Regions from separate parts of the Clostridium gasigenes genome, predicted to be linked through region 2. Evidence: predicted binding sites of a transcription regulator. Region 2 holds the regulator's gene; each other region holds the start of a gene.
The links. Region 2 encodes Rex, which represses fermentation and respiration genes when NADH is low (regulators of the CRP and FNR family bind a similar motif). Its sites were predicted from a motif close to ATTGTTAANNNNTTAACAAT; they were not measured.

Region 1 (5,497 bases), 850 kb from region 2:
AATCAAGCGTGATAGACGTTTGTAATAACATTTTATATAAAATATATATTAGGAGACACATATTATGAAACCTTATGATGAATTTATTGAAAGCAGTCTTGCACTCCTTGAGGGACAACCAGGACATCGTTTGACGGTACCCGGAGATGATGAGACCTGGCCGGATGCAGGGGAATATAACCTTATCCTGCGGAGCGAGATGGCTTATGAACTAGGCGGTGGCAATCTTCCGGCGGTCAGTGGACTTGGATTTACTTCCTCAGATCGCTTGGTTGGTGGTGACGAGCTGTGGTTATATGGCCCGGATTTGCCCGACCTGCAGAAAGATGCACCTTACGCGCGACTTACATTACTGAGGGTTGCTAAAGACAGCTTAGGCGAAGATGATGCGGCCTATGCAGCCATCCGTAAAATTGAACACACGCGCTACCACATTATTCCTAAAGGTTATATGACGAGGATTTCTGCCGCCAGTGAGCGTGAGCCTGTGCGTGTCAGCCGCAAGGCTCTACAAGAAGGTCTTGATTTCGCAAAGGTAGGAGGTCTATTCCTTAGGGGTTATCATCAGCACTCTAAGGTACTTGCCGCAAAGCTGATCTTTATCACACTTCCAGATTTTCCGTACGATGAGCTGGAAAAGAAAGCCCACAAGGCAGAAAAAATTACCATGACTCTCGACCATATATTCAAGAATCTGAAGATGGATTGCTCAACATGCAACTTGAAACAGGTGTGCGACGAGGTGGAGGAAATGAGAGAACTACACTTTACGCAGGATAAAAAGAAGCAAACATAAACTTCCAGTTTATATCATGACCTCTCTAGTATAAGTTTAAAAATCTTTGATTTGCTCAGGGGACGTTACTTTATAAGTATTTATGATTGGGTTCAATGAGTTTAATAGCTTATTGAACCTTTAATTCTATTAGATTAAATAAGGTGAAATAAAGGAATAGATTATTATTAGTTAAAGGCGAGGATTCATTAAATTTCCTTAAATGAGGTAAAATGGATGTAAATAGAAAACTATTTGAAGTTTATTCAAGTTGATATTTTCAATTTAGGGAATAATAATGATTAAGTAATTATATATTTACATATGAAGGTAGAATATATTGGGTAAGCAAATAGGGTGTTAAGTTACCCGAAATTATAGAAATAAAAGTAGATCAATATTTATATTTAATGAGATTTGAAGCAGAAGATAAAATAAGTAAATTTAAAAAAGAAAGGGTACCTTATATATAGACTTTTTTAGCGTCAATATTATATAGGGTACCTTTAATAATATGTTGGATTTTTTGTACTACTTTTTATAATTAGCAAGTATTAAGTTTAAGTCGGAAAGTATATCAGTTTTTAGGTCGTAATTTCCTTGATGGAGACACCAATCAAAAATAAACCCTCTTGATATTCTTAAAATAGTTTCAGTTAAAGTATTAGAAGAGATACTAGATTGTAGCTCATCATTTTCTATAGCTAATTCTATGGCAGATTTAATTTCAAGTGTAACAAAACGATCTGATTTAAAAGTGTACTTTCCATCTGTAGAAAGAAGGTTTTTATAAACGTCACCTACAAATATCCATCCTAGGTCTTGTAATAAAACACTACCTTCACTTACCAAATATATAATTTTATCTATATTTGAATTAAAGGTTTTTGATTCAAATCGTTCTCTTAATAATAAATCTATTTGCTCATAACCTGTATTAATTATTTCATTTTTAGATTTAAAATGATGGTAGAAAGCACCTGTTGAAATTTTGGCTGCATCACAAATTTCTTGAATTTTTACATTTTCAAAACCTTTTCTTTTAAAAAGGTCCGTTGATATCTGTGTAATTCTAAGTTTTGTGGCAATAGCCTGCTTTTGTCTTTCAGTTAAATTTTTCATATTATAAATCCTCTTATATTCATTTTACTATGTCTTAATTTAAAAACATAGTGATTCTCTATTTTGTTCAAGTATATCATAAAAAAAATATCAGGACAATTTATGAAGATGTTTACAAAGGTGAGAAAAATATGTTATATTATTAACATAATCAAATTCGGTGAAATTAACTCAGTGAAATTAGATTGTGTAAAAGGACTCATTCATATTATGAGATTTATTATGTGATTTTCCTGTAGGGAATGTTTTTTATTATTTATAATTCAGAAAAAAAGTTAAGTTAAAATGGAGGGAAAGAGGATATGGAAAAGTATAAGATTCTTGAAATTAAGAAAAGTGTTTTCGAAGACAATGATAGACAAGCAGATTTGCTTAGGGAAGAATTAAAAAAAGACAACACCTTTTTATTAAATTTAATGTCATCACCAGGTTCGGGTAAAACAACAACTGTTTTAAGAACAATTAATGCGTTGAAAGATGAAATGAGCATTGGAGTTTTAGAAGCTGATATTGACTCAGATGTGGATGCTAATACTGTTGCGAAGACTGGTACAAAAGTAATCCAATTACATACTGGTGGGATGTGTCATCTAGATGCTGGTATGACCAAACAAGGGTTATCGGGACTAGGAACAGAAGAAATTGATTTTGTAATCTTAGAAAATGTAGGGAATTTGGTATGTCCAGCAGAATTTGATACTGGTGCATCAAAAAATGCCATGATTTTAAGTGTACCTGAGGGAGATGACAAACCTCTAAAATATCCTTTAATGTTTTCTATTGTTGACGTTTTATTAATTAATAAAATAGATGCAATGGATTATTTTGATTTTGATTTAGATGCAGTTAAAGAGCGTGTAAAAAAATTAAACCCAAATATCAAGGTTATCCCAATCTCTGCTAAAACAGGTGAAGGAATTGATGAGTGGGCTGACTGGATACGTACTGAAGTGAAAAAATGGAGCCAAAAATAGGAAATGTGGGATTTTTAAATAGGGAATATTAGATTTGAAAATAGGGGGAATATATAATGGTAAAGGAAAAAGTATTAGATCTAGCAAATAAGATTAGTAGGACAAAACGTGGTGCAAAAAATGAAATCAAACCAGAACATCCGGAATATAAAATGCTGGAACCTGTTGTTACAGACGAAATGGCAGAGGTAGGACTTTTCCTTGAGTTCCGTGAACCAAAGAGCGGAGAAGAAGTTGCTGCTTTATGTGGTAAATCTGTAGAGGAAACAAAAAAACTTCTATGGGAATTAGCTGTTGCCGGAGGTTGCTTCGTTGGTGAAAAAGATGGTGTTGATAAATATTGGTTTGAGATTTGGGTTCCAGGGCATATGGAACTAATAGTTAACCACCCACATAGGGAAGAGGTTGAAAATTTTGTGCAAATTGGAGAGGCTTTTGAGGGATATGGAAGAAAGAAAGCTCATATAACAGCAGGTGTTTTCCCTGTAGGAACAGGCGCTATGCGTGTTATACCTATAGAAACAGCTATTGAAGGGGAAACAAAAAGAGTATCATATGAGGAAGTTTCTAAATATCTAAATGAAAATACAATTTTTTCAGTTTCGAATTGTTCTTGCCGTACATCAAGAGAAGCTATGGGCGAAGGCTGTGGTCACTTGAAGGAAGATATGTGTATCCAACTAGGGCATGCTGCTGAATATTATATACGTACAGGTAGAGGAAGAAAAATTACTAGGGAAGAAGCTTTTGAAATTATTAAAAGAGCCGAAGAGAATGGGCTTATGCATCAAATGCCTAATACAGATGGACCAGGGAAGACACATGCCATTTGTAATTGTTGTGGTTGTTCATGTTACGCTACTAGAATTGCGGGAATGTTCAATAACAATGATATGATACGTTCAAATTATGTTTCAAGAGTTGATAAAGATAAATGTGTTGCTTGTGGAGAATGTGTAAGTGTTTGTCCGGTTAATGCATTAAAATTAGGACAAAAAGTATGTACAAAAACACCAATAGTTGAGAAGAAGAGAGTGGACTTTGCTCATAATTCAGAGTGGGGCGAAGACAAGTGGAATGTTGATCATCGTATAAATAGAGAAAATGTTGTTAAAACCGGTACAAGTCCTTGTAAAACAGCGTGTCCAGCGCATGTATCTGTTCAGGGTTATATTAAGATGGCTTCTCAAGGTAGATATAAAGAAGCACTTGAACTTATCAAACACGAAAATCCTTTCCCAGCAATATGTGGACGCGTTTGCCCAAGAAAATGTGAAGATGCTTGTACAAGAGGTAATGTTGATGAGGCAGTTGCGGTAGATGAAATCAAAAAATTCATTGCGGAACAAGATTTAAATATCGAAAACCGTTATGTGCCAAAATTAAGACATGAATATGGAAATAAAATTGCAGTTGTAGGCGCAGGCCCTTCAGGTTTATCTTGTGCTTTCTATTTAGCTATTGATGGTTATAAGGTAACTGTATTTGAAAAACAAAAAGTACTTGGTGGTATGTTAACACTTGGAATCCCATCATATAGATTGGAAAAAGACGTTATAAACGCAGAAATAGATATTTTAAAAGAATTAGGTGTTGAGTTTAAAACAGGTGTTGAAGTTGGGAACCATGTAAGCCTTAAAGAATTAAGAACTCAAGGATATGAAGCTTTCTATGTTGCAATCGGTGCTCAATCAGGTAGAAAACTTGGGATAGAAGGTGAAGATTCAGAAGGTGTTATTACAGGAGTTGATTTCTTAAGAGAAGTAAACTTAGGTAATGAGATGAAACTTGAAGGAAACGTAGTTGTAATAGGTGGTGGTAATGTTGCTATTGACGTTGCAAGAACAGCTACAAGAGTTGGAAATTCAAAGGTTGATATGTTCTGTCTTGAAAGTAGAGCTGAAATGCCAGCACTTGATGACGAAGTTGAAGAAGCATTATCAGAAGATATTGTAATTAATAATTCTTGGGGGCCAAAAAGAATTCTTCAAGAAAACGGACAACTTGTAGGTATAGAATTCAAAAAATGTCTATCAGTTTTCGATAAGGATGGAAAATTCAGTCCTGTATTTGATGAGAATGAAATAAAGATTGTTAAGACAAAACATGTTTTAATTTCAGTAGGTCAAGGAATGGATTGGGGAAATCTTTTAGAAAATAGCAAAGTAGAATTAAATCCAAATAAGACAATTAAAGCAGATTCATTTACGTTGCAAACAGCAGAACCAGATATATTTGCAGGTGGAGATGCTCTTACAGGTCCAAGATTTGCTATAGATGCTATTGCATTAGGTAAAGAAGCTTCAATTTCAATTCATCGTTATGTTCATAAAGGTCAAAGTTTAGTTTTTGGTCGTGATAGAAGATTGTATCATGAATTTGATAAAGAAAACTTAACTTTAGACGGGTATGATCATATTAAGAGAGAGAAAATAGCTCATGTAGAAGGATGTAAATCAAAAGAAACATTTAGAGATTTACGTGCTACATTTACAGAAGAGCAAGTGAAGAAGGAAGCGGAACGTTGCCTTGGATGTGGAGCTACAACTGTAGACGAATATCAATGTATAGGCTGTGGAGCATGTACAACTAGATGTAAGTTTGATGCAATTACACTTCACAGAAA
Region 2 (5,497 bases):
GTGCTAATTGCGCAAATAAAATAGAAGATAGGATTAATAAGCTAGAAAGCATTAAAGAAGCCACTGTAAATTTTTCAACTGCTACTTTAATTTTAGAAATAAAAGATGGTTATGAAAAAGAAGATATAATTAATCAAGTAAAAAATATAATTAAAAAATTAGAACCAGGTGTTAAGGTTACGGAGAAAATTGGAAAGGTAGTAGCTAATCGAAATATTAAAAAATGTGAAAGTGCAAAATGTTCAATTAGTGATCATAAACATGAACACTCAAGTGATGATTCAGGATGTTTGGATAAAGGTCATAATCATACAAAGAAAACTAATGTTAACAATGTAGAAGGTAATCATGAATTGCACCATGAAGATAAGCATAAAGAAGAACATGGTCACGACCATTCACATGATGGACAAAGTTTTAAAATAAAAGATAATTTAACTTTAATAATTGGAGCTATAATATACATTATAGCAATTATAACTAATGGTAATGGACTGCTTTCAATAATATTATTTGCAATAAGTTACGGGTTAATAGGTGGAAAAGTTGTTTTAACAGCTATTAGAAATATATTAAGAGGTGAAATTTTTGATGAAAACTTCTTAATGACAGTTGCAACTTTAGGCGCATTTATAATAGGAGAATATCCAGAAGCCGTTGCAGTTATGTTATTTTATGAAGTTGGAGAACTGTTCCAAAGTTATGCAGTTAACCATTCAAGAAAATCAATAACATCATTGATGGATATAAGAGCAGATTATGCAAATATATTAAATGGGAATGATGAAAGAAGAGTGTCACCTGAAGAGGTGGGGGTTGAGGAAATAATTATTGTTAAACCAGGAGAAAGAGTTCCTTTAGATGGAATAGTTATAGAAGGAAAAAGTTTTGTTGATACTAGTGCTTTAACAGGGGAATCAGTTCCAAGAGAAATAACAGTAGATAATGAAATATTAGCAGGATGTATAAATACAAATGGAGTTTTAAAAGTTAAGGTAACTAAAGAATTTGGTGAATCAACTGTAGCTAGAATATTGGAATTAGTTGAAAATGCATCAAATAAAAAAGCTCCAACAGAGAAATTTATAACAAAATTTGCAAAGATATATACTCCAATAGTAGTATTTTCAGCATTGGCATTAGCTATATTACCACCGCTTTTAATACCAGGGCAAACATTTAATATTTGGATATATAGAGCTTTATCATTTTTAGTTGTATCATGTCCTTGTGCGTTAGTTGTTTCAATTCCTTTAGGATTATTTGCAGGAATTGGTGGAGCTTCTAAAAAAGGAATATTAATTAAGGGTGGAAATTACCTTGAAGCTTTAAAAGATATTGATACTGTAGTTTTTGATAAGACAGGAACATTAACTAAAGGTGTATTTAAAGTAACAGAAATAAATGCAGTAGATATAGAAAAAGATAAGTTATTGGAAATTGCAGCTTTAGGTGAGTCACTATCAAATCATCCAATTGCTCAATCAATAGTTAAAGCTTACGGGAAAGAAATTAATAAGGATCAAATTAAAAATTATGAAGAAGTATCTGGCCATGGAATTAGTGTTAAAATTAATGAAGAAGATATACTTCTTGGTAATTATAAATTAATGAATATGTTCAATATAAAATACAATGAAGTAGAATCTATAGGAACAATAATTCATGTAGCAATAAATAAAGAATATAAAGGAAATATAATTATTTCAGATGAGATAAAAGAAGATGCAGCAAATGCTATAAAAGAGTTAAAGAAAATTGGGGTGCATACAACTGTTATGCTAACAGGAGATAGAAAATCAGTGGCAGAAAGAGTTGGAAAAATTATAGGAATAGATAAAGTATTCTCAGAATTATTACCAATAGATAAGGTTGAAAAAATAGAAACATTGCTTAAGGCTAAGAATTCTAAGAGTAAAATAGCGTTTGTAGGAGATGGAATAAATGATGCGCCAGTACTTGCAAGAGCCGATATAGGAATTGCAATGGGGGGAATTGGATCAGATGCAGCAATTGAAGCTGCTGATGTTGTATTGATGAAGGATAATCCAGAATCTTTAGTTGAAGCTATAAAAATAGCTAGAAAAACTAATAAGATTTTATGGCAAAATATAATATTTTCATTAGGAATTAAAGCATTCGTTCTTATACTTGTAGCTTTAGGAATGGCTAGTATGTGGGCAGCAGTTTTTGCAGATGTAGGTGTAACAATAATTGCAGTCCTAAATTCGACAAGATGCCTAAAATAGCCATTGACAAATTTCATCATTTTAAATATAATTAGTGAGGTTAAAAATTTCAGGCGTAGGGATAGCATACAAGATCGTGAATCTTGTTACAGAGCTTGGCTCTGTATTAAATTGTGAGACTTATGTATAACGCATCTGCTACGTTATACATAAGTCTCTTTTTTTTATAAAAATTATTATTTTCAGATGTTATTATAATAAAATTTAAAAGTATGAAAAAATATTTTTATATTAGGAATCTTCAAAAAAAGACTAGTATGTATCTAGTTATTTTTTGAAGATGCCTTAATAATAAAATTTACAACTTTGTTAAATGGATAACTGCTAAAAGTTAAAAATAGAAAAAGTTTAAATATAGATTAAATAAGTAGGATATGATATTATTATATATATTAAATTAAAATAACTAAAATGTTAAGGAGAAGTGTACAGTATGGAAAAGAAAAAGAATATTTCTATGGCTGTAATTAAGCGATTACCTAAATATCATAGATATTTACAAGAGCTAATGAAAAATGATGTTGATAGAATTTCTTCAAAAGAACTTGGGGAAAAAATCGGATTTACAGCTTCGCAAATACGTCAAGATTTGAATTGCTTTGGTGATTTTGGTCAACAAGGCTATGGTTATAATGTTAAGGACTTATATAAGCAAATAAGTTTAATACTTGGATTAAATAAAGATTATAAAACAGTAATAGTAGGTGCTGGAAATATTGGTCAAGCGATTGCAAATTACAGTAGGTTTGCAGAATTAGGTTTGTTTCTGCAAGGTATATTTGATGCTAACCCGAAACTTACAGGTTTAAGAATGATGGGTACAGAAATTCAAGATATAGATAATATGGAACCTTTTCTTCAGGTTAATGATATAGATATTGCTATGATATGTGTACCAAGAATTAATGCTCAAAAAGTATGCGATACCTTAGTTGCAGGTGGAGTAAAAGGTATATGGAATTTTGCACCAGTAGATTTAGTAGTTCCAGAGGATGTTACTGTAGAAAATGTACATCTGTCAGAGAGTTTACTAACGCTAATATATTTATTGCATAAGAGTTAATAATAAAAACTAAATTGTTAAAATTATCGAAAAATTGAAATAAATATTGAAATAATTAAATAGTACGATTATAATAATAGTTGAAGTTTAAAAACTTCGATTATTTTTTACCTATACTTGTTAGAATATTAACAAAGATTAGTGAAAACGATTGGTTTTTTTATGGGCTTCAATAAAAAGCAAGTCAACTTATGAGAAATTTAAATGGGTAAATTTTAACTATGCTAAGTTTATAAATTTAATAAATTAAGCAGATATAAAAGGGGAGGACTTTAAGCATGGAATTAAAAAATGTACTTCTTGAAAAAGAAGGTAATTTAGCTATTGTTACAATCAATAGACCAAAGGCTTTAAATGCTTTAAACTCAGAAACATTAGCAGATCTAGATATTGTTATAACAGATTTAGAAAATGATAATGATATTTACTGCGTAATCCTTACAGGATCAGGAGAAAAAGCTTTTGTTGCAGGAGCTGACATTGCTGAAATGAAAGACCTTAATGAGAAGCAAGGAAAAGAATTTGGTATTCTTGGAAACAAAGTGTTCAGAAGATTAGAAAACTTAGGAAAGCCAGTAATAGCTGCAATATCAGGTTTTGCACTTGGTGGTGGATGTGAACTTGCAATGTCATGTGACATAAGAATAGCATCGGAAAGAGCTAGATTTGGGCAACCTGAAGCAGGGCTTGGAATAACTCCAGGTTTTGGTGGAACTCAAAGACTGCCAAGAATTGTTGGAATTGGAAAAGCTAAAGAATTAATTTATACAGGAGCAATAATTAAGGCTGATGAAGCGTTAAGAATAGGTCTTGTAAATAAAGTTGTTACTTTAGAAAGTCTAATGGAAGAAGCTAAAGCTATGGCAAACATGATAATTGCTAACGCTCCAATTGCAGTTAAATTATGTAAGGATGCAATTAATAGAGGAATGCAAGTAGGCATAGATAGTGCAATAGTAATTGAAGCTGAAGATTTTGGAAAATGTTTTGCGACAGAAGATCAAGTAGAGGGAATGGGTGCTTTCATAGAAAGAAGAACCAAAAACTTCCAAAATAAATAGTCGCAATATTAAATAAATAAAAAATAATATAAATATTCAAACAAATAAAAAGTGTAAGGAGGTTTTTAGAAAGTAATTAATTATTTTCTAAAAAAAGCCTAATTATAAGGAGGTAACTTGAATGAATTTTACATTAACTAGAGAACAAGAATTAGTAAGACAAATGGTTAGAGAGTTCGCTATAAACGAAGTTAAACCAATTGCTGCTGAAATAGATCAAACTGAAAGATTTCCAATGGAAAACGTTGAAAAAATGGCTAAGCTAGGTATGCTTGGGATTCCATTTTCTAAAGAATATGGTGGAGCTGGCGGAGATACTCTTTCATATATCCTAACAGTAGAAGAATTATCAAAGGTTTGTGGTACAACTGGTGTTATAGTATCTGCTCATACTTCACTTTGTGCATCATTAATAAACCAATTTGGTAACGCAGATCAAAAAGTTAAATATTTAACTCCACTTGCAAAAGGTGAAAAGCTTGGAGCCTTTGGGTTAACTGAACCAGGAGCAGGTACAGATGCATCCGGACAACAAACAACTGCTGTTTTAGATGGGGACAACTATATCTTAAATGGTTCAAAAATATTTATAACAAATGGTGGAGTTGCGGAGACTTTCATAATATTTGCAATGACAGATAGAAGCAAGGGAACAAAAGGAATATCAACATTTATAGTTGAAAAAGACTTCCCAGGTTTCTCAATAGGAAAGCATGAAGATAAGCTAGGAATTAGAGCATCTTCAACTACAGAATTAGTTATGCAAAACTGTATAGTTCCAAAGGAAAACTTAATTGGACAAGAAGGTAGAGGATTTGGAGTAGCAATGAAAACACTTGATGGTGGTAGAATTGGTATAGCAGCTCAAGCACTAGGAATTGCAGAAGGAGCTTTAGAAGAAGCTTGCACATATATGAAGGAAAGAAAACAATTCGGTAAACCATTATCAGCATTCCAAGGTTTACAATGGATGATAGCGGATATGGATGTTAGAGTTGAATCAGCTAGACTTTTAGTTTATAAAGCAGCCTTCTTAAAGGATGCAGGTCTTCCATATGCAGTTGATGCAGCAAGAGCAAAACTTGTAGCATCAGAAGTAGCTATGGAAGTTACAACTAAGGCAG
Region 3 (5,497 bases), 1.2 Mb from region 2:
TAATGGCATATTAACTGTTGCCTTAAGCTCATCGATAGCCTTCATTAACAATTCAACTTTTTCTGCTTCACTGTTTCCACCTAAAGCTAGGTAGTCAGCAATTCTTGCATATCTCCAGCTAGCATTTGGATATTTATATTGTGGGAATGCTGCTTGCTTAATTGGAGCATCTGTAGCATTAAACTTAATTGTTTCATTTATTAATAATGCATTTGCAATACCATGTGGTACATGATGGAATGCTCCTAATTTATGAGCCATTGAATGACAAACACCTAAGAATGAGTTAGCAAACGCCATCCCAGCCATTGATGAAGCATGAGCCATTTTTTCTCTAGCTTTAATGTTAGTTGTTCCTTCATTGTAAGCTTGTGGTAAGTATTTGAATATTAATCTCATAGCTTCTAAAGCCATTCCATTAGTATATTCTGATGCTAATACTGATACATAAGCTTCTATAGCATGAGTTAAAGCATCTACACCTGAAGCTGCTGTTAACCCTCTTGGCATACTCATCATTAATTCTGCATCAACGATAGCCATGTCTGGAGTTAATTCATAATCAGCAAGTGGATATTTAATTCCTGTCTTTTCGTCAGTTATAACAGCAAATGGTGTTACTTCTGAACCAGTTCCAGCAGATGTTGGTATAGCAATCATCATTGCTTTTTGACCCATAACTGGGAACTTACATACTCTCTTTCTTATATCCATAAATGTCATAGCTAATTCTTCGAATTTAACTTCTGGATGTTCATACATAACCCACATAATTTTAGCTGCATCCATTGGTGATCCTCCACCTAATGAGATGATAACATCTGGGTTAAAGCTTAACATTTCTTTAGCTCCAGCTCTAGCTGTTTTTAATGTTGGATCTGGTTCAACGTCTGAGTATATTTTGTAATCTATTTTATATTCATCTAATACTGTTGTAACTTTATGAGTATATCCAAGATCGAATAATACCTTATCTGTTACTATAAATACTTTCTTCTTCTTCATATCATGTAATTCTTCTAGTGCTACTGGTAAACAACCATGTTTGAAGTAAGTTTTTTCTGGAACTCTAAACCAAAGCATATTTTCTCTCCTCTCTGCAACACTCTTAATATTAATTAAGTGCTTAGGACCAACATTTTCCGAAACTGAGTTTCCACCCCATGAACCGCAACCAAGTGTTAATGATGGAGCTATTTTAAAGTTAAATACATCTCCAATTGCACCTTGTGAAGCTGGCATATTTATTAAAATTCTAGCAGTTTTCATAGCTGCTCCATAAGCTTCTATTCTATCTCTTGATTTGTTTGGATCTGTGTAAAGAACTGAAGTATGACCAAATCCACCAAGTTCTATTAATCTAGCTGCTTTAATTGTAGCTTCTTCGAAAGTCCTAGCTCTATACATACCAAGTACTGGTGCTAATTTTTCATGTGAGAATGGTTCTTCACGTTCTACTGATTCAATTTCTCCAATTAAAACCTTAGCTGTTTCAGGAACAGTAACTCCTGCCATTTTAGCTATTTTAAATGCTGATTGACCAACCATATCAGCGTTTAATCCGCCCTTTTCATTTAAGATTACGCCTCTAACCTTATCTATTTCTTCGCCCTTTAATATATAAGCGCCTCTAGCTGCAAGTTCTGCTCTAACTTCATCATAAACTTTATCAATAACTATGATACTTTGTTCTGAAGCACATATTACACCATTGTCGAAAGTTTTTGAAAGTAATATTGAGTTTACAGCCATTTTAATATGAGCTGTCTCATCTATTACTGCTGGAGTGTTTCCTGCTCCAACTCCTAGTGCTGGTTTACCTGATGAGTAAGCTGCGTTAACCATTGCAGGTCCACCTGTTGCTAATATTAAATCTGATTCTCTCATTACATTTTGTGATAATTCAACTGAAGGTTGATCTATCCAAGCTATAATTCCTTCTGGAGCTCCAGCTTTAACTGCTGCATCTAAAACTATTCTAGCTGCTTCAATTGTTGAATTTTTTGCTCTTGGATGAGGACTTATTATTATTGCATTTCTTGTTTTTAATGATATTAATGTTTTAAATATTGCTGTTGATGTTGGATTTGTTGTTGGTATTATAGCCGCTATAACTCCGATTGGCTCAGCAACCTTTGTTATTCCGTAAGTATTATCTTTTTCTATAATTCCACAAGTTTTCATATCCTTGTATTGGTTATATATATACTCTGCTGCAAAATGGTTTTTTATAACTTTATCTTCTACTATTCCCATACCAGTTTCTGCAACTGCCATTTTAGCTAATTTAATTCTTGCATTATTTGCAGCTATTGCCGCTTCTCTGAAAATATAATCTACCTTTTCTTGACTGAATGTAGCAAATTCCTTTTGAGCTGCTCTTAAATCTTTAATTCTTTGTGTTAATTCTTGTGCGTTTGTAACTTTAATTGTCATTATTATTCCTCCTATTATATATGTGTATTTTTTTATTTAAATTATTTACTTATTTACTTATTTACTTATTTACTTATTTACTTATTTACTTACTTTGTTTTGTAGTTGTCTTCTTGACTACAAATTTATTGTAATACATTGTGTTTTTTTTGTCAATCTTTTTTCTAAATATTTTATTCATTTTTTTTAAAATATTTCAATTTAAATAGTAAACCGTCCTTAAATGTTGTGTTTAACTGTTCACTTTTATAATTTTTATCTCTTTTACTATATTAACCTTATTTTTTTGTTTTTATTCGACAATTTTCTATTTTCCGATTATTCTTTTTATTCACAATCATTTTTTTCTTGTAATCCTTTATATTAGTAATTTCTAACATCCTATTAGATATTTTTATAACGTTTTTCTTTGTTATAAAAATATCAAAGTAATTTCATTTCTTACTATTATCTACTTAAGTCATCATAAAATAAATAACAGAGCAAATTGCTAAGAATCTGTAGTCTGTTATTTATTTTACAATTCCTAATATACTTCTTTAAATTCAAAGCTTAATCAACCTAAAAAAGGCAGTAAAATTTCTTTCACCACCCCCTATTTCCTAATTAAAACTACCCATTTTTCTAAATTTATTATATCTTTCCTCTAGTAATGTTTTTTTATCTTTTTTAAGTAATATATTTAACTCATCATATATTTCTTTTTTTATACTATTAATCATTTTTTGTGTATTGTTATGAGCTCCACCTCTAGGTTCCTTTATAATTTTATCTATTATATCAAACGCTCTTAAATCTTGAGCTGTTACTTTCATAACTTCTGCAGCTTCCTCTGCACGGCTTCCATCTTTCCATAGTATAGATGCGAATCCTTCTGGTGAAAGAATTGAGTAAATAGAGTGCTCAAGCATAAATACACTATCCCCAACTGCCAGTGCTAATGCTCCACCACTTCCACCTTCACCTATTATTATAGATATAATAGGTGTCTTTAACCTACTCATTTGGAGTAAATTTTGAGCAATTGCATGTCCTTGCCCTCTTTCCTCTGCCCCAATTCCACAAAAGGCTCCTGGGGTATCAATAAAACAAACCACCGGTCTATTGAACTTTTCTGCTTGTTTCATAAGCCTTAGTGCTTTTCTATATCCTTCAGGATTTGGCATTCCAAAGTTTCTCTCGATATTTTCTTTTGTATTTTCCCCTTTTGTAATAGCAATAACCGTTGTACTTATTCCACCTATTTGAGCTATTCCACCTACTATTGCTTTATCATCCCCGAAAGTTCTATCACCATGAAATTCTAAAAAATCTGCAAATACATTTTGTATATAATATTTCCCATTAGGTCTATCTTTATGTCTAGCTATATTTACTTTTTCCCATGGTGCCATGGTTTTTATAAATTCTCTACTCATTTTTATTCACCCCATGAAGATTTAATATTTTATAAATATAACCTTTAAGTTCTCTTCTATGAACTATAGCATCAATAAATCCTTTTTCTAATAAGAACTCCGCCTTTTGAAAAGTCTCTGGCAACGTCTCTTTAATTGTATTTTCTATAACTCTTCTTCCTGCAAAGCCTATTGTAGCTCTTGGTTCGCTAATTATAATATCTCCTTGCATTGCAAAACTTGCAGTTACTCCACCAGTTGTAGGATTAGTTAATACAGTTATATATAATAGCCCTTCTTCGTCATGCCTACCAATAGCCCCTGATATTTTTGCCATTTGCATTAGAGAAAAAATTCCCTCTTGCATTCTGGCTCCACCCGAAGTTGTAAATATCACCAATGGTAATTTATTTAACGTTGCATATTCCACTGTTCTTGTTATTTTTTCGCCAACTGCTGATCCCATACTTCCCATCATAAAAAAACTATCCATTACAGCTGCCGCTATATTTATTCCATTTATTTTACCTACTCCACAAATTACAGCTTCATCACTTCCAGAGGCTTCTCTACCTTTTCTAAGTTTCTCTTCATATCCTTTAAATCCTAAATGATTTTTAGTTATAACTTCTGAAAATAATATATTAAAACTTTCTTTATCAAATACTTGTTTAATTCTTTCATTAGCATTTATTCTTAAATGAAATCCACATTTATTACATACATCAAGATTAGAATCTAAATCCTCTGTGTAAACTATATTTCCACAGTCATGGCATTTACTCCACATTCCAGATGGTATATTAGGTCCTTCCTCTATTATTTCATCATCAAAAGAAACCTTACTTACTGTAATATATTGAGTTTTTTTAAATAAATCTTTAAGCATTCTTATTCACCATCTTTTCTGCTAAAAATGAAGTATCATATTCCCCTTTCAGGAAATCTTCCTGCTGTATTAACCAGTATTGGAAATCAATATTAGTAATTACGCCACCTATTGCAAATTCGCCTAGTGATCTTTTCATTTTAGCAATAGCTTCCTCGCGAGTTTTAGCATAAGTAATTAATTTTCCAATCATTGAGTCATAATTATGAGGTATTTTATATCCACAATAAATTGCACTATCCAATCTCACACCCATTCCACCTGGCATGCATAACTCTTCTATTTTACCAGGACAAGGCCTGAAATTATTTTTTGTATCCTCAGCATTAATTCTGCATTCAATTGCATGACCTGATATTTTAATATCTTCTTGAGTTATATCTAAAGTCATTTTTGATGCAATTTTTAGTTGCTCTTTTACTAAATCAATTCCAGTAATCATCTCTGTTATAGGATGTTCTACTTGAATTCTAGTATTCATTTCCATAAAATAATATCCACAATTTTTATCAACTAAAAACTCAATAGTTCCTGCATTTTTATAATTAACTGCTTTTGCTGCTTTTTTGGCTATTTCGCCCATTTCTTCTCTTAACTCTTTTGTTAAGAAAGTAGAAGGTGCCTCTTCAAGAACCTTTTGATTATTTCTTTGCATAGAACATTCTCTTTCACACAAATGTATTACATTACCATAATCATCCGCTAAAATTTGAAATTCTATATGTCTTGGCTTTTCTATAAATTTTTCTATATAAATAGTATCATCACCAAAGCA
Region 4 (5,497 bases), 1.1 Mb from region 2:
CAGGATTTTCTCCTGGATTATTTCCTATACCAACATCGTAAAATCCTTTTCCCACAGCCCACTTTTCTTCTGCACCATATAATTGACTAGCTGATTTCTCTAAAGCCATTCTAGCATCTATAAATACAGACTTTCTATTCATATAGGTTGTTAATGCTCTATAATATATAGCTGAAGCTTTTTCTACGCCCACAGATGTCATAATATTATAAAAAGCTTTATTTGGTATTCCTGAATTTGTATGAACACCGCCATTATCTCGTGATGTTTGATAATAATCTTTCATATTAGCTGGTTGTTTATAAAGAGTTGGATCCTTTAAACTTCTTCTTAAATCAACCTTATTGTTTGGCAGCGCTACATCCTCTCCAATAATCCAATCATTTTTTTCTTCTATAATACAACCAAATACATCTGAAAATGATTCATTTAAAGCTCCACTTTCTCCTCTATATTCTAAATCAGCAGAATTTTTAGTTACTCCATGAGTAAATTCATGTGCTACTACATCATATGCTTTAGCAAAATTAGTAGCCATTACATTATCCCCATCACCAAAAAACAAGGTATCTCTTCCATTAAAATAAGCATTAACTTCATTGCTTCCATAATGTACTGATACTTTTAAAGTTCCTCCTAAGTTATCAAAACCTTTTCTATTAAAATTATTTTTAAAATAATCATTTGTTTTTACTACATAATAATGAGCATCAATAGCAGCTTTTTGTCTTTCCTCATTAAAATTTGGTGTATCTGATACAATTAATTTTCCTGGTAATGTATTAGCTAATTTTACATTACTAGCATTGTTAGCATCATAAGTTGATATCCTTCCTGTTGTAGAAATATCTTCAAGGTAATATTTATTTCCTTGCTTATTTACATTCAATTCTCTAGCTTTGCCATCTTGTCCCATACCACTACCATTAACATTTTCAGAATGCATGTTATTAATCATCTCTAGAGCTTGTCCATTAATACTATCTATAAATATATTATAGTTATAATCATCTCCAACAACATTAACTAAATAACAAGGCTGCCATTTTTCTTTATAATTATAAATCACTTTAGTTATATCGTTTTCTTTTAAGCTATCCCTATCTTTTTTTATAAAATTTAAAGCTTCATTTGTTAGATTATCGTTATTAAGTTTAAATTTTTTTGAATATTCTTCATTTGGTACGTCTGATTCTAAAAGCCCATTAATATCACACACAAAATTATTTTTATCTGTATGCAAAATTATATCTGATCCATATACTCTTATCCCCTCAATTTCATACTGATATTTATAGTGAGTATATCCTAATGAATCTTTTTCCACTTTTAATAACTTAAATGATCCAACGTTTAAATTAAAAGCATCCAAATTTTCTTCTAAATATTTTAGCGCCTCTTTCTCTGTACTTACTGGTTGTAAACTTAATTTCCCTTCAATAAACCTAGGAGTTTTTTCATCATTATCCCATTGTACTGATATATTATTATCTGATACATATGATTCTTTTTCTATAAGGCTTTTTAAATAACCCTTATTTTCATCAGCTTGTACACTAATAGGTGATATTACGGTTGTTAATATTACCGCTAGTAAAAGTGCTATTTTTTTCATTTTTACCCCTCCATTTTTATTTATTTAAAAGATATCTTTAGTAAATTATACAATTAATGTTATAAATTTACAATAGTTTTTTAAAAAATAAAAAGAGTTGAACTTAGAATATTACTAAGTTCAACTCTTTACAAAACTAATTATATTATAATTTATTTTTTTAAAAATTCATATTAAAATAAACCTTGTTTACTATTTACCTTGAGCAGCATTTACTCCTGAAATTCTACCAAATACTGTTATATCAGTAATAGCATTTCCTCCCAGTCTATTAGTTCCGTGAACTACTCCTGTTACTTCACCAGCTGCATATAATCCTGGTATTATTTTACCATCTTTATCTAAAACTCTTGTTTCTGTATCAATTACTAATCCACCCATTGTATGATGAACTGATGGAATTGCTTTTTGGATGTAGTATGGTCCTTCTTCAAGAGATACTAATTTACCTCTGTGCTTAAAGTCTTCATCCTTTCCATTTTTAGCGAATCCATTTACTCTTTCAGCTGTTTTCTTTAATTCATCTACTGGTATATTAAAGAATTTAGCAGCATCTTCTAATGTATCTGCCTTATATAATAATCCTTGTTTTATTAACATTTCATATTCAGACTTATGAACATCTATAGTATTAGATATTTCACCTATTTTTTCATTCCATAATAGATAAGTATGTTTACCTGTTTGATTCAATATTGCTTTAGAAATAACATCTCGTCTTTCAAGTTCTTCTACAAATCGCTTACCTTCTTGATTTACTAATATACCACCATCAAATCTTGAATCAGCTACTAGTGATATTACCCCTGTTTCTGGATTACAGATAGGATAAGTTTGAATATATTCCATATTCATTATGTTCGCACCAGCTTTTTCAGCCATAACTATACCATCTCCAGTAGTACCTGGAGTATCTGTTGACATATATTTTTCATCAAGCTCTGCATTATATTTTTTTCTCATTTCAACATTTGATCCAAAACCACCTGTTGCTACAATAACACCTTTTGTAGCCTTAAATGTTAAGTCTTGTCCAGCTAAATTTTTAGCCTTCACCCCAGTTACCTTTCCATTTTCAACTATAAGCTCTTTAACTTCAGTTTCAGTCTTTACTGGTATTTCTTTTTCGTCTGCCTTTATTTTAAGTTTACTAATCATTTCAGCACCAGTATGTCCTTCTGGAATAAGTGCTCTTTTAACTGAATGTCCACCAAATTGGAATAATTTATCGTCAATGAATTTAACATTAACTTCATCTCTTAACCACTCTGCTGCATCCTTTGCATTATCAGTTAATATTTTAACCATTTCTGGTAATCCTTTGTTGTCTCCGCCCTTTAATGTGTCATTATAAAATGTTTCTGCACTATCATTTTCTATGCCAACATTTTTTTGAACCCAAGTTTCAGGCGCATTCATTTCTCCACCTGATATTAATGTATTTCCACCTATTGAAGGCATCTTTTCTAATATAACCACCTTCGCCCCAGCCTTTTCCGCTTCTAAAGCTGCACTAAATCCGGCTCCACCAGACCCTATAACAACAACATCATATTCTTGTGTTGTTTCTTCTTCTTTTAGATGTTCTACTACTATTTTATCACCAACACTCTTAATTCCTGCTTTTTCTAAAGCATTTTGAACAGCCGCTATGTATCCTTTACTTGTTTCAGTAGATCCTGATATAGCATCTACATTAGAATTATTCTTCTCAACCATAACATCTTTGATTTTATTGAACACAGGTTCAGATAATACTACATTTTCACTACTTTCAATAACCTTAATATCTTGAATTTTTTCATCTTTAATTTTAACTTCTACTTTTATGGCACCATGTTTTCCATCAGCTTGTCCCGTAAAAGTTCCGTTAGATCCACAACCCACTAATGACGATAACGTTATCACCAAAGCTAAGGCTACTCCTAGTATTTTTTTCTTTTTCATTATTTTTCCTCCTTCATTTGTTGAAAAATCATTTCACTTAATAATACATTTAATATCCTTCATTGTAAAATTTTATACTCATTTTATTAATTTTATATAAATGCCAAATTCTTATAAGTCATTTCTTACTAAATTATCAACAAAATAATTTGTTTATTAATAATTTATCATGGTATTTTTTAACTTTTAGAAACTATTTTATGTTTGCACAAAAAAAGGAGCCCAAAAGGCTCCTTTTTATAAAATCTATTATTCTTCAAGTAAACTACGTATTACTTGTGTTGCATCCATATATTTTGAAATAGACTTTCCATAATTTAATCTATTTATGATTTTACCTAAGAACTCTGACATATCAACAGCCTTAAACCATTTAGCATCCTTTAATTCTTCGGATACATAAGTTAAATTAGTTGAGTAAACTTTAGTTATTATTCCATCTTCATATAATTTATTGAACTTTTGTAGCCCCTCTGTAAAGAAAGCAAATGTTGCTGCAACATATACATTTCTAGCATTTCTTGCTTTTAGCTCTAATGCAATATCTAAAACAGATTCTCCAGATGCTATCATGTCATCAACTATTAAAACATCTTTGCCTGCTACATCTTTACCCATATATTGATGTTCAACTATAGGATTTTTACCATTTACTATTAATGAATGATCTCGTCTTTTATAAAATAGACCAACATCTACCCCTAAAACACTAGAGTAATAAATTGCTCTATCCATAGCTCCAGTATCAGGACTAATTACAAGTAATTTTTCCATATTTAACTCTAATGTATCTTCATTAGATATAAGTGATTTTACTATGTTATATGTAGGATATATATTTTCAAATGATAATAAAGGAGTAGAATTTTGAACATTAGGGTCATGAACATCAAAAGTAATAATTTCATCAACGCCTAATCTCTCAAGCTCTTGAAGTGCTAATGCACAATCTAAAGATTCTCTTCCTTTACGTCTATGTTGTCTTGATTCATACAAAAGTGGCATAATTACAGTTATTCTTGTAGCCTTACCCTTTATAGCTGAAACAGTTCTCTTTATATCTTGGAAATGTTCATCTGGTCCTTTATGGTTTTCAAATCCAAACATTTTATATTTACAACTATAATTTCCAACGTCACATAAAATATAAATATCTTTACCTCTAACAGTCTCAGAAATTCTAACCTTTCCTTCACCATTTGAAAATCTTATTTCATCAATAGGTATTAAGAATGATTCAGTACAATTTCTTTTATCTTGGATGTACTTGTCTACAGCATTACCTAGTTCTTCACAACTCTCTAATACTATTAATCCAAGTTCATGATTTAATTCACTCATTTTCCACACTCCTTATTAGCTAAAGAATTTATTTTTATAAAATTCCTAACATATAACAGTATATATCAAAATCATGTATCTATAAATATATTTCAGCAATATTTTTTTCATCTTACTATTTATTTTTTAAATATCCCTTAAATTAATATTATTATTTTTTTATAGCATCCATTATTTCATCTAACATTTTATTTGTAGATATAAATCCTCCATCACTTAAATACCAAGAGTGAGTATCTAAATAAATAATTTTCCCTTCTTTAGCTACATTGGTATTATTTACCAATTCATTATTTAATATTTCTTTTGCTGGTTTTTGATTTCCTTCTTTAGCTATAACTGATTTATCAATTACAAACATATAATCTGGATTTTGGCTTGCAACATATTCAAAAGATATATCTTGTCCATGATTTGCAGCTTCTATATTCTCATCAGTATTTTTAAATCCAAGATTATTATATATTAACCCAAATCTTGATGTTTCTCCAAAAACACTTAACTTACCATCGCTAACCATTAATGTTGTTGCCTTATATGCATTTTTAGTTACCTCTTTATTTATCTCTTCTATCTTTTTATTTATTTTAGCTA

Region 1: hypB (hydrogenase nickel incorporation protein HypB) is a predicted target of Rex. The motif match lies at 2,028-2,047, and genes of this name have one in related genera.
Region 3: adhE (bifunctional acetaldehyde-CoA/alcohol dehydrogenase) is a predicted target of Rex. The motif match lies at 2,574-2,593, and genes of this name have one in related genera.
Region 4: J1C67_RS18130 (flavocytochrome c) is a predicted target of Rex. The motif match lies at 3,715-3,734, and genes of this name have one in related genera.

What each region holds. Positions count from the first base shown of each region.
Region 1 is NZ_CP071376.1:1,706,180-1,711,676, forward strand. Features, by position in the region: gene J1C67_RS08155 (carbon monoxide dehydrogenase) at 65-796, shown strand; gene J1C67_RS08160 (TetR/AcrR family transcriptional regulator) at 1,307-1,897, opposite strand; gene hypB (hydrogenase nickel incorporation protein HypB) at 2,200-2,871, shown strand; gene J1C67_RS08170 (FAD-dependent oxidoreductase) at 2,928-5,497, shown strand, end outside.
Region 2 is NZ_CP071376.1:851,479-856,975, reverse strand. Features, by position in the region: gene J1C67_RS04175 (heavy metal translocating P-type ATPase) at 1-2,249, shown strand, start outside; gene J1C67_RS04170 (redox-sensing transcriptional repressor Rex) at 2,683-3,312, shown strand; gene J1C67_RS04165 (short-chain-enoyl-CoA hydratase) at 3,591-4,373, shown strand; gene J1C67_RS04160 (acyl-CoA dehydrogenase) at 4,495-5,497, shown strand, end outside.
Region 3 is NZ_CP071376.1:3,767,894-3,773,390, forward strand. Features, by position in the region: gene adhE (bifunctional acetaldehyde-CoA/alcohol dehydrogenase) at 1-2,430, opposite strand, end outside; gene J1C67_RS17655 (acetyl-CoA carboxylase carboxyltransferase subunit alpha) at 3,039-3,854, opposite strand; gene accD (acetyl-CoA carboxylase, carboxyltransferase subunit beta) at 3,847-4,722, opposite strand; gene J1C67_RS17665 (acetyl-CoA carboxylase biotin carboxylase subunit) at 4,715-5,497, opposite strand, start outside.
Region 4 is NZ_CP071376.1:3,863,173-3,868,669, forward strand. Features, by position in the region: gene J1C67_RS18125 (M4 family metallopeptidase) at 1-1,615, opposite strand, end outside; gene J1C67_RS18130 (flavocytochrome c) at 1,808-3,562, opposite strand; gene J1C67_RS18135 (ribose-phosphate pyrophosphokinase) at 3,812-4,903, opposite strand; gene J1C67_RS18140 (siderophore ABC transporter substrate-binding protein) at 5,055-5,497, opposite strand, start outside.